DNA from 2 places in the Pantoea sp. X-Soil-OKNW-713 genome. Region 2 is predicted to be linked to the other one. Evidence: predicted binding sites of a transcription regulator. Region 2 holds the regulator's gene; the other holds the start of a gene.
What was found. The regulator CRP, encoded in region 2, controls carbon source genes, mostly activating them, when cyclic AMP is high. The targets are predictions, from matches to a motif close to ATGTGANNNNNNTCACAT.

Region 1: the regulator CRP is predicted to act here: its motif matches at 4,223-4,240, upstream of AC6I8R_RS14830 (NupC/NupG family nucleoside CNT transporter).

Annotation. Positions count from the first base shown of each region.
Region 1 is NZ_AP035995.1:3,163,100-3,169,179, forward strand. It holds gene AC6I8R_RS14810 (thiamine pyrophosphate-binding protein) at 1-903, opposite strand, end outside; gene mgrA (L-glyceraldehyde 3-phosphate reductase) at 1,119-2,108, shown strand; gene AC6I8R_RS14820 (DUF2502 domain-containing protein) at 2,268-2,621, shown strand; gene AC6I8R_RS14825 (Nramp family divalent metal transporter) at 2,691-3,971, opposite strand; gene AC6I8R_RS14830 (NupC/NupG family nucleoside CNT transporter) at 4,305-5,495, shown strand; gene AC6I8R_RS14835 (LLM class flavin-dependent oxidoreductase) at 5,688-6,080, shown strand, end outside.
Region 2 is NZ_AP035995.1:4,040,283-4,046,362, forward strand. It holds gene AC6I8R_RS18905 (LysE family translocator) at 1-28, opposite strand, end outside; gene AC6I8R_RS18910 (hydrolase) at 90-1,106, shown strand; gene AC6I8R_RS18915 (YheU family protein) at 1,109-1,327, shown strand; gene AC6I8R_RS18920 (phosphoribulokinase) at 1,389-2,258, shown strand; gene AC6I8R_RS18925 (OsmC family protein) at 2,350-2,754, opposite strand; gene crp (cAMP-activated global transcriptional regulator CRP) at 3,057-3,689, shown strand; gene AC6I8R_RS18935 (YccS/YhfK family putative transporter) at 3,748-5,823, shown strand; gene argD (bifunctional acetylornithine/succinyldiaminopimelate transaminase) at 5,825-6,080, opposite strand, start outside.

The sequences.
Region 1 (6,080 bases), 880 kb from region 2:
GATAAGTTTTTCTGTGGGGAGCTGCTGGGTAAAACCGGCGGTTAAGGTATCGGTGAAACGAACACCGACGCAGACAGTCACGTCAGTTTCTTCTATGGCCGCCCGAACCGCTGGCGTACTGCCCTCCCCGGCATAGGTGCCGACAAAGCCTGGCTGCTGCTCATCCAGCACGCCTTTGCCCATCAACAGGGTGGCGGCAGGAATGGCACGCAGCTGACGCAGGGCAGCCAGGGGGGATTGCAGTTGCCAGCGCGCGGCAAGGAAATCGGCCAGCAGCGCCACATGCCGGGCCGATGACAGCATAGCTTCCGCCGCTGTCGCAAAGGCATCTGCCGCGGAAGGAAGCGATGTGGCGGCAGAGGATGGCTGCGGTAAGGTGACCTCGGCCTGAGCAACATCGACCGCCAACAGCAAATAACCAGGGCGGTGTTGATACAGGGCTTCACCCATCACGCGATCGATTTCCTGTACCGCATTCTCTGCGGTCAGCACCGCGCTCGCCGCACTCACCTCCTGCGCCATACGGCTGAAGTGACGGAAATCGCCATCGCCCAGAGAATGATGGACACAATCCCCCTGGCTCTGTACCTGGCTGGCCGGTGCGCCAACGATATGAATCACCGGTACATATTCGGCGTAACTGCCAGCGATACCGTTGATCGCACTTAACTCGCCGACGCCGAAAGTGGTCAGCAAGGCGGCAGCGCCGTTACAACGGCCATAACCATCCGCCGCATAGGCCGCATTAAGCTCGTTAGCGCAGCCGACCCAGGTGATATCGGGATGCGCAATGACGCTATCGAGAAACTGTAAATTGTAATCCCCCGGCACGCCAAACAGGTGCCGGATCCCCGCTTGCTGTAAACGCATCAACAAAAATTCGCCAATTTTGAGGGTTTTCATGCGCAGCGACTCCTTGGTGGGTTATATCTGGAGTATTAGCGATGCGGCTGAATTGGTTAGATTTTCAACATCATTTCTCAGAATGATCTGGCAACAGAACGTTACGATGACGGAAAAATCCGTAAGTTGCGATCGCCGACGCGTTTGCCATTAGTGTAAACGCATACACTGCTATGCTGATGACACTTTCTCCCCCTTTGAGACAGGAACGCTGCATGAGTGTTTTTCCCCATCCCGAACGTTATCAACAGATGCAATATCGCCGCAGTGGTCGTAGTGGCCTGAAACTTCCAGCGATTTCGCTTGGCTTGTGGCACAACTTTGGCGACAGCACCCGGGTTGATAACAGCCGCGAACTGCTGCGCCACGCTTTTGATTGCGGTATCACGCATTTTGACCTGGCAAATAACTACGGACCGCCGCCGGGATCGGCTGAAGAGAATTTTGGGCGCATTCTGCGGGAGGATTTCCGTGGCTATCGTGATGAGTTGTTAATCTCCACCAAAGCCGGTTACACCATGTGGGATGGCCCCTATGGTGACTGGGGTTCGCGCAAGTATCTGATTTCCAGCCTCGATCAAAGCCTGAAACGCATGGGGCTGGAATACGTGGATATCTTTTATCACCATCGCCCGGACCCGGAAACCCCGCTGGAAGAAACCATGCGGGCGCTGGATCAGGTGGTGCGCCAGGGCAAAGCGCTGTATGCCGCCATCTCAAATTACCCGGCAGAGCGCGCCGCTGAAGCGATTGCCATTCTACGCGACCTCGGTACGCCCTGCCTGATTCACCAGCCACGCTACTCGATGTTTGAGCGCGCGCCAGAACAAGGGTTGCTGGATGTATTGGGCGACAATGGCGTCGGCTGCATCGCCTTCTCGCCACTGGCTGGCGGCGTTCTGACTGACCGTTATCTGCAAGGTATTCCCGAGGATTCAAGGGTGGCCAGCGGCAGCAAATTCCTGCGTGAAGACCAACTGACACAGGAAAAAATGGCCAAGGTCCGAGCATTGCAAAACATTGCACAGCAGCGTGACCAGAAACTGGCGCAGATGGCGCTGAGCTGGGTGCTGCGTGATACCCGCGTCACCTCAGTATTGATTGGTGCCAGTAAAACTGCGCAAATTGATGATGCCGTTGCCATGCTGAGCCAGCCTGCGCTGAGCGAAGCAGAGTTAGAGGCCATCAACGCGATTCTGGTGTAACCGCTTTCCCGCCCGGCCAACGCCGGGCTTCCCTTCCGGCAGAAAACTCTTATTTCAGATTATCCTCAATGCATTCAGACTACGTCTTAAGGACTTTTTGGTCCGATCTGGCAGACTAGCGCAACGGTAGCAATCGATAAGCTGCCGGAAAGGAGAATTATGAAACGTGGAATTTTGTTTGCCGCTTTGCTGGCAACGCTGTCCCCACTGGCACTACACACAGCCCATGCCAGTAGTGCCACCATTAATCTGGCCCCTGGCATCACCCTGCATTTAGGCGATCGCGATCATCGAGGTTACTACTGGGATGGTGGCCGCTGGCGCGAGCCGCGTTGGTGGAATGATCGCTATCGTTACCACGATCATCGTTGGTGGCGTCATGAGGAGTGGCGTCGACATGAGGCGTGGAAACGCGAGCAGGAACGTCGCCGTCATGAGCGCTGGCGTTATGAGCATCGTCATGACCATCATGGACATGGTCACGGCCATGACCACGGTCGCGACCGCTACTAATATCTGCTTATTCCTCTGCGCGAAAAATCGCGCCGCTTCAACAAAAAGGTGTGCATCTGCACACCTTTTTTATAACCCCAGCGCCTGCCCGACCAGCAGATAAATATTCAGCGCCACCACTAACCCGACAATCACCCAGCCGACGGTTTGCATCAGACGTGAATTAACCATCTCAGCCCCCATCAGCTCGCGGTTGCCGGTAAAGAACAACAGCGGCACCAACGCCAGTGCGATACCGAAGCTCAGCAGCACCTGGCTAAACACCAGAATGCGTGTCGGATCCCAGCCTGCCCAGATCACAATAAAAGAAGGCAGCATGGTAATGGCGCGACGTAGCCACAGCGGAATCTGGAAACGGATAAAACCCTGCATGACCACCTGCCCGGCCAGGGTTCCCACCACCGTTGAAGACAACCCTGCTGCCACCAGACTCAGACCAAATACCGTCGCCGCAGCATGGCTTAACAACGGTTGCAGCGTCAGGTACGCCTGATCCAGATCGGCAATGCCAGTATGGCCACTGAAATGAAACGCTGCCGCTGCGGTTGCCATCATTGCCAGGTTAACAAACCCGGCAATAGTCATGGCAATCGCCACATCCAGTTTGGTGGAGGAGTAACGCTGTCCTTTGGTGCCCTGATTACCGTATTGCGTCAGCGCCGAATGCAGATAAATCACATGCGGCATAATGGTGGCACCGAGTACGCCGGCAGCAAGGAATACCGCATCCGCCGTCGGCAAGGATGGCAGCGCCATGCCGGTAATCAGCTCGCTGACCTTGGGCTGGGAGAAGAACAACTCAACAATATATGCCGCGGCCACAAACAGCAGCAGCCCGCCAATAACCAATTCGAGGGGCTTTTGTCCACGATTTTGCAGCATTAGAATCAGGAAGGTCGCGATACCGGTCAGCACCGCACCCTGGAAAAGCGAGATGCCAAGCAACAACTTAAAGCCCAGCGCGGCACCGATAAATTCGGCCAGGTCGGTCGCCATAGCGATGATTTCGGCTTGTACCCAGTAAAACCATACCGCCGGACGGGGGAAGCGATCGCGAATATGTTCCGCGAGATTTTTGCCGGTAGCGATACCCAGCTTGGCTGACATGAGCTGAATCAGCATTGCCATGATATTCGCCCAGACCACCACCCACAGCAGTTTGTAGCCGTACGCAGCCCCCGCCTGAATATTGGTGGCGAAATTGCCGGGATCGATATAACCAATAGCCGCGATGAAGGCCGGTCCCAGCAAGGCAAGTTTGATCTTTCTGGCTCCGCGAGCGGCGCGCTCAGCGGTGCGGCTTTCTGACATAGTTTCTGACCCTGTCTTAACGCTTGTTGACCCGAACAGGTTACGGGGCAGGCGCGGCAAGTGAAATATGGTTATAGTTATCGCTTTAATAGATAATGCTATAAAGTATAGCCTTTGCTATACATTGCGGTAAAGCCAGGTTTTGCCAAAATGTGTGCAACAGGAATCAATCTACCCTCGGCTCATTTTATAGACAATGACTTTGTGGTTATTTTTGTTGTAAGAAGTGTGTGAAGAAGTTGTGATGGTTGAGACTAATCTTAAAAATATGTCGATAGTTAATACTTATAATGTGGTTTAGATCTCGTTTTTAAGTAACGCGTTACATAGAATACGCAGCAAAATACAACCCTCCTCAAATTTGGAGCCGACATGTCCCATATTTTGCACTTTCTTTTGGCATTGGTGGTGGTAGCCGTGCTGGCCTTATTGGTCAGTCACGATCGTAAAAGCATCCGTATTCGCTATATCGTTCAGCTTCTGGTGATTGAAGTTCTGTTGGCCTGGTTCTTCCTGAACTCTGAAGCGGGTCTTGGCTTCGTCAAAGGGTTTGCAGGCCTGTTTGACCATCTGCTCAAGTACGCAGCAGAAGGGACTAACTTCGTGTTCGGCAATATGAATGAAAAAGGCCTCGCCTTCTTCTTCCTCAATGTGCTGTGCCCGATTGTGTTTATCTCCGCCCTGATCGGTATTTTGCAACATTTCCGCATCCTGCCGTGGGTGATTCGTGGCATCGGTACCGTGCTGTCAAAAATCAATGGCATGGGCAAACTGGAATCCTTTAACGCCGTCAGCTCTCTGATTCTGGGACAATCAGAAAACTTTATCGCCTATAAGGATATCCTCGGCAAAATGTCACAGCGCCGCATGTACACCATGGCGGCTACCGCGATGTCGACTGTGTCTATGTCGATCGTTGGCGCTTACATGACCATGCTGCAACCCAAATATGTGGTTGCCGCGCTGGTACTGAACATGTTCAGTACCTTTATCGTGTTGTCGCTGATTAACCCGTACCGCGTCGATAGCGAAGAAGATCTGCAATTGCAGGACCTGCACAAAGGTCAGAGCTTCTTCGAAATGCTGGGCGAATACATCCTTGCCGGTTTCCGTGTGGCGATTATCGTTGCGGCGATGTTGATCGGTTTTATCGCCCTGATTTCCGGCCTGAATGCGCTGTTTGATGTGATCTTCGGCATCAGCTTCCAGGGCGTGCTGGGTTATGTCTTCTATCCGTTTGCCTGGGTGATGGGCGTGCCTTCCAACGAAGCGTTGCAGGTTGGCAGCATCATGGCGACCAAACTGGTTTCTAACGAATTCGTGGCGATGATGGATCTGCAAAAAATTGCCGGTCAGCTGTCACCGCATGCGGAAGGTATTCTGTCAGTGTTCCTTGTCTCCTTTGCTAACTTCTCCTCTATCGGGATTGTGGCAGGTGCGATTAAAGGTCTGAACGAAGAACAGGGCAACGTGGTGTCCCGCTTCGGTCTGAAACTGCTGTACGGCTCTACCCTGGTAAGCGTGCTTTCCGCTGCGATTGCCGGTCTGGTGCTGGGCTTCTGATGTTAAGGGCGGGCTTCGGCTCGCCCTTCTCTTCTTTATTATTCCTATCCGTTATATCTCCTTTTTTTACCCCGCTCTCCGCGCCCGACGCTGCTTCACGTCAAAACGCAAAACCTTTGCACAATATTGAATTTCCGTTGCCACCGCCCGCGCCCGTAGCTTTTCTCCATGACTTCACATCAGGAGAACACTATGAGCATTCAGTTTCTTGGCATGATTGGCCACCGCCTCGCCTCCGAAATCATTCCAGCCAGCGGCCCGTTATTTGATAAAGACTACATCGCCCGCTTCGCCCGCGCCCATGAAGACGCCGGGTTTGACCGCATCCTGGTCGGTTACTGGTCCGATCAACCGGACGGTTTTCTCGTCACCGCCCATGCCGCCGCCCATACTTCGACGCTGAAATTCCTGCTGGCCCATCGTCCAGGTTTTGTGGCACCCACCCTTGCCGCGCGCAAACTGGCTTCGCTCGATCACCTCACCGATGGCCGCCTGGCGGTGCATATCATCAGCGGCGGCAGCGACAGTGAACAACGCCGCGATGGTGATTTTCTCAATAAAGCCGAACGCTACGCGCGTACTGAT
Region 2 (6,080 bases):
GCATTGACAAAAACAGACTCAGTTCCATGTTGATTCGGGTGCTCCTCACCCAGGAAAGCCAAAAAACCCATCGAAACTATCAGCGAGATATGCATCAGACAAGCGTTTACCACAGTAATTTTGACTCCCCGCCCGAAGAGGACTTCATTCCTCTCAGCGGTTTTCGCAATCCGCATCTGCAAACTCTGCTGCCACGTCTGCTCAGGCGGCGCGTGACTCTGCGCCCACACTGGCAACGCCTCGATTTGCCGGACGGCGATTTTGTCGATCTTGCGTGGAGTGAAGACCCTATTCAGGCCGCGCACAAACCACGCATGGTGCTGTTTCATGGTTTAGAAGGCAGCTTTCACAGCCCCTATGCGCATGGGTTGATGCAGGCATGTCAGGCACGCGGTTGGCTGGCAGTGGTGATGCATTTTCGCGGCTGTAGCGGTGAACCGAACCGCCTGCACCGGATTTACCATTCCGGCGAAACCGAAGATGCCAGCTTCTTTCTGCGCTGGTTAAAGCGTGAATGGGGCGATGTCCCCACCACCGCCGTCGGCGTGTCGCTGGGCGGTAATATGCTGGCGTGCCTGACTGGATTAGAGGGGCATGATGCGCCGCTGGATGCCGCAGTCGCCATCTCTGCGCCCCTGCTGCTGGAACCCTGTAGCCAGAAGCTGGAGAACGGTTTCTCACGTTTTTATCAGCACTACCTGCTGACGCAGCTGAAAAAGAACGCTAAACGTAAGCTGAAGGCCTGGCCGGGCACCCTGCCGGTCGATTTACGTGAACTGCGCGCCCTGCGCCGCCTGCGCGACTTTGACGATGCCGTCACCTCCAGGGCGCACGGCTTTGTGGATGCAGGCGATTATTATCATCGGGCCAGCGCGATGCCGCTGCTGACCGGGGTACGCAAACCGCTGCTGATCATCCATGCTAAGGACGATCCCTTTATGACCGACGCAGTAATACCGAAGCCGGAGCAACTGTCGTCCTCGATTCAATATCAGCTGACACAGCAAGGCGGCCATGTCGGCTTTGTTGGCGGTACGCTGCTACGACCGCAAATGTGGCTGGAACAACGCGTGCCGCAGTGGTTATCAACTTACCTGGATGTATGATCGTGATTATTCCGTGGCAACAACTTGAAGCTGAAACGCTGGAAAACCTGATCGAAGCCTTTGTATTACGCGAAGGCACCGACTACGGTGAACAGGAGCGCAGTCTGGCGCAAAAAGTCGCTGATGTGCGTCGCCAACTGGAACGCGGTGACGCTGTGCTGGTGTGGTCAGAACTGCACGAAACCGTCAATATCATGGCACGCGGTGAATTTCGCGGCTAATGCACATCCCGGCTTTTCGTGCTAACAATGCTCATCGCCGGACTTCACAGGGAGCTTTGTTATGTCAGCCAGGCATCCGATCATTGCCGTTACCGGTTCCAGCGGCGCCGGAACCACCACCACCAGCCTTGCCTTCCGCAAAATATTCCAGCAGTTGAACCTGCATGCGGCGGAGGTCGAAGGTGACAGTTTTCATCGCTACACGCGCCCTGAGATGGACATGGCGATCCGCAAAGCGCGCGACCTTGGCCGTCATATCAGCTATTTCGGCCCGGAGGCCAACGATTTTGGCCTGCTGGAGCAAACCTTTAAGCAATACGGTAAAACCGGTCTTGGTCAGTCGCGCAAATATCTGCATACCTATGACGAAGCCGTGCCGTGGAATCAGGTGCCGGGCACCTTCACCCCGTGGCAGCCGCTGCCGGAAAACACCGATGTGTTGTTTTATGAAGGCTTGCACGGCGGGGTGGTGACGCAGCAGCACAACGTGGCTGAACACGTCGACTTATTGGTAGGTGTGGTACCGATCGTCAACCTTGAGTGGATTCAAAAGCTGATTCGCGACACCAGCGAGCGCGGCCATTCACGCGAAGCGGTGATGGATTCGGTGGTGCGTTCGATGGAGGATTACATCAACTTCATCACCCCGCAGTTCTCACGCACCCATATCAACTTCCAGCGCGTACCTACCGTCGATACGTCTAACCCGTTTGCTGCGCGTGAAATTCCATCACTGGATGAAAGCTTTGTGGTGATCCATTTCCGTGGTCTGGAAGGTATTGCCTTCCCCTATCTGCTGGCGATGATTCAGGATTCCTTTATCTCGCATATGAACACCCTGGTGGTGCCCGGCGGCAAAATGGGGCTGGCGATGGAGCTGATTATGACGCCGCTGGTGCAGCGACTGATTGAAGGCAAACGCATCGAATAATCAAACATAACCGTAACGGCGCGATTTATTGCGCGATCCCGAGATCGCTGCGGGAAAAATCCGCACGATAAATCGCTCCGCTACGTTCGTGCTAAAGTTCGATAACCTCGTAACTGTGGGTGATTTCTACCCCTTTGCCCAGCATAATCGCCACCGAGCAATATTTCTCAGCCGACAGATCAACCGCTCGCGCCACCGCTTTATCGCCCAGCGCTTTGCCGGTAACAATAAAATGCAGGTTGATATGTGTGAAAATGCGTGGCGCTTCTTCACGACGTTCCGAGGTCAGTTTGACCTCACAATCCTTCACATCATTGCGCCCTTTTTGCAGGATCGACACGACGTCAATCGCGCTGCAACCGCCTGCCGCCATCAGCACCATCTCCATCGGGCTCGGTGCTTTGTCGCCCGAATTGCCATCCATTAATATCTGGTGACCTGATGAGGATTCTCCGAGAAAGGTAAGCCCTTCCACCCATTTAACCCGTGCCTGCATTATTCTTTCTCCTGAATAGGCTGATTTGCCGCCAGAGTACGCTTTCACCTGAGAAACAGCAATCCAGACTAATCGCCCTTTTGCTGAAGCGAGACAACAGAAGACAGCTAGCAAAAGCTGTGCTACAAACAGAGCTGAAAATATTTTCGTCGCAATAGACGAAGGCGGGAAGAATCAGAAGCCTGGCTTAAGAGTCCACCCGAATAATTTTCCTTAACAGGAAGCGCTCTACGATTTCACCGCCTGACAGGGAAAACTGCCCCCTGTGTTTTGGGCACGATTACAACAGAGGATAATAGCGAATGGTTCTCGGCAAACCGCAAACAGACCCTACACTCGAATGGTTCCTGTCCCATTGCCATATTCACAAATATCCATCCAAAAGCACCCTGATTCATCAGGGTGAGAAAGCGGAAACGCTCTACTACATCGTGAAAGGTGCCGTTGCGGTGCTGATCAAGGATGAAGAAGGCAAAGAGATGATTCTCTCCTACCTCAATCAGGGGGATTTCATCGGCGAGCTTGGCCTGTTTGAAGAAGGTCAGGAACGTAGTGCCTGGGTACGAGCCAAAACTGCCTGCGAAGTGGCTGAAATTTCCTACAAAAAATTCCGTCAGCTGATTCAGGTAAACCCGGATATTTTAATGCGTCTTTCGGCGCAGATGGCGCGTCGCCTACAGGTGACATCAGAAAAAGTGGGCAACCTTGCCTTCCTTGATGTGACCGGTCGCATTGCGCAGACGCTGCTCAATCTGGCCAAACAGCCCGATGCCATGACCCACCCGGACGGGATGCAGATCAAAATCACCCGTCAGGAAATTGGTCAGATCGTCGGATGCTCACGCGAGACAGTTGGCCGTATTCTGAAAATGCTGGAAGATCAAAACCTGATCTCCGCACATGGTAAAACCATCGTCGTTTACGGCACCCGCTAATTTCTTCTCACCCACGGCGTGATGGCAGCATCACGCCGTTTTTGTCTGCGATGAGCTGATGTGGCGTCGAATCATCTATCATCCCGAAGTGAACTATGCCCTGCGGCAAACGCTGGTGCTGTGCCTGCCCGTGGCCCTCGGCTGGCTGTTTGGCGACCTGCAAAAAGGCTTGCTGTTCTCCTTAGTGCCCGCCTGTTGCAACATCGCCGGTCTTGATACGCCGCATAAACGCTTTTTTAAACGCCTGATTATTGGTGGTTCCCTGTTTGCGACCGGCAGCTTTCTGATCCAGTGGCTGACGGATTATCACGTCCCCCTGCCGCTGATTCTGCTGGTGCTGCCGTTATTAGTGGGCGTGACGGGTGAGATCAGCCCGTTGCATGGCCGCTTGTTGCCTGCCACGCTGATTGCCTCCATCTTTACCCTGAGCCTGGTGGGACGTATGCCGATCTGGGTGCCGCCGCTGCTCTATATCGGCGGGACCTTGTGGTATGGGTTGTTCAACTGGTTCTGGTTTTGGCTGTGGAAAGAGCAGCCGATGCGCGAGTCGCTGAGCCTGCTGTACCGTGAGCTGGCGGATTATTGCGATGCCAAATATACCCTGTTGACGCAGCTGACCGACCCGGAGAAAGCGCTGCCGCCGTTGCTGGCGCGCCAGCAGAAAGCGGTAGATCTGATCACCACCTGCTACCAGCAAATGCATATGCTGTCGGCCAGCCGCGATAACAGCCACAAACGCCTGACGCGTGCCTTTCAGGTGGCGCTCGATTTGCAGGAACATATCTCCGTCAGCCTGCATCAGCCGGAAGAAGTGCAAAAGCTGGTGGAGCAGAGCCATGCAGAAGCGGTGATTCGCTGGAATGCCAAGACCATCTCCGCCCGTCTGCGCTTGCTGGCCGATGCCATTTTGTATCATCAGCTGCCGGAACGGTTTCAAATGGATAAGCAGCTGGGTGCGCTGGAAAAAATTGCCCGCCAGCACCCGGACAATCCGGTGGGGAATTTCTGCCTGTATCACTTCAGCCGCATTGCGCGCGTGCTGCGCACCCAGAAACCGCTGTATACCCGTGATCTGATGGCCGACCGCCAACGGCGTCTGCCGTTTTTTCCGGCGCTGCGCAGCTATCTGTCGCTGAAATCCCCCGCCTTACGCACCGCTGCACGTTTTGCCGTGATGCTGATGTTTGGTAGCGCGCTGGCGCTGTTCTTCAACATCCCCAAACCTTACTGGATTCTGATGACCACCATGTTCGTCAGCCAGAATGGCTACAGCGCCACGCGGGTAAGAATTCAGCACCGAGCGCTCGGCACCTTTGCCGGGCTGTTGATTGCTGCCGCCTCGTTACGCTTTGACGTACCGGAATCCATCACCCTGTTGTTTATGCTGGCGATCACCCTCGCCAGCTATCTGGTGACACGTAAATATTACGGCTGGTCAATGATTGGCTTTACGGTGACGGCGGTGTATTCGCTCCAGTTGCTGTCGCTGAATGGCGCGCAGTTCCTGCTGCCACGCATGATGGATACGCTGATGGGATGTCTGATTGCCTTTGGCGGCATGATTTGGCTGTGGCCGCAGTGGCAGAGCGGCTTACTGCGTAAGAATGCGCACGATGCGCTGGAAGCCGATCAGGAAGCGATGCAGTTATTGCTCGGACCGGAGCAGTCACCGGAGAAACTGGCGTATCAGCGCATCAAGGTCAACCAGGCGCATAACGCCATGTTTAACTCGCTGAATCAGGCGATGACCGAGCCGGGCTTCAATTCGCAGTACCTGAAAGATATGCGGCTCTGGGTGACGCACAGTCAGTTTATTGTCGAACACATCAACGCCATGACTATCCTGGCACGCGAACATACCATGCTGACGCCTAAGCTGGCGGAAAGGTATCTGCAATCCTGTGAGATCGCGCTGCAACGCTGTCAGCAGCGGCTGGAGCATGATGGCCCCGGTAACGACAGCAATATTCTGGAAGCACCGGAAAACATCAATGAGGGGGCGGTAACGATTGTCGAGCAGCATGTGAAGCGCATTCTGCAACACCTGAACGTGATGCACACCATCTCTTCTCTGGCATGGAGCCAGCGACCACATCATGGCCGCTGGCTGACCGGGCTACGGGTGAAAAACTGAGTTATGCCGCCAGCACCTTCTCGATAGCCACTGCGAACCGCGCCATACCCTCTTCGATATCGGTCGGTTCAATCACCAGTGACGGTACAAAACGGATCACATCATTGCCAGCAGTCAGGATCATCAGTCCTTCGGCAGCAGCGGCATGCAGAATGTCACGCGCTTTGCTGGCATGCTGCGGCTTCAATGCCGCACCGATCAACAGACCTTTGCCACGAATATCCGTGAACAGGTCAAATTTGCTATCCAACGCTTTC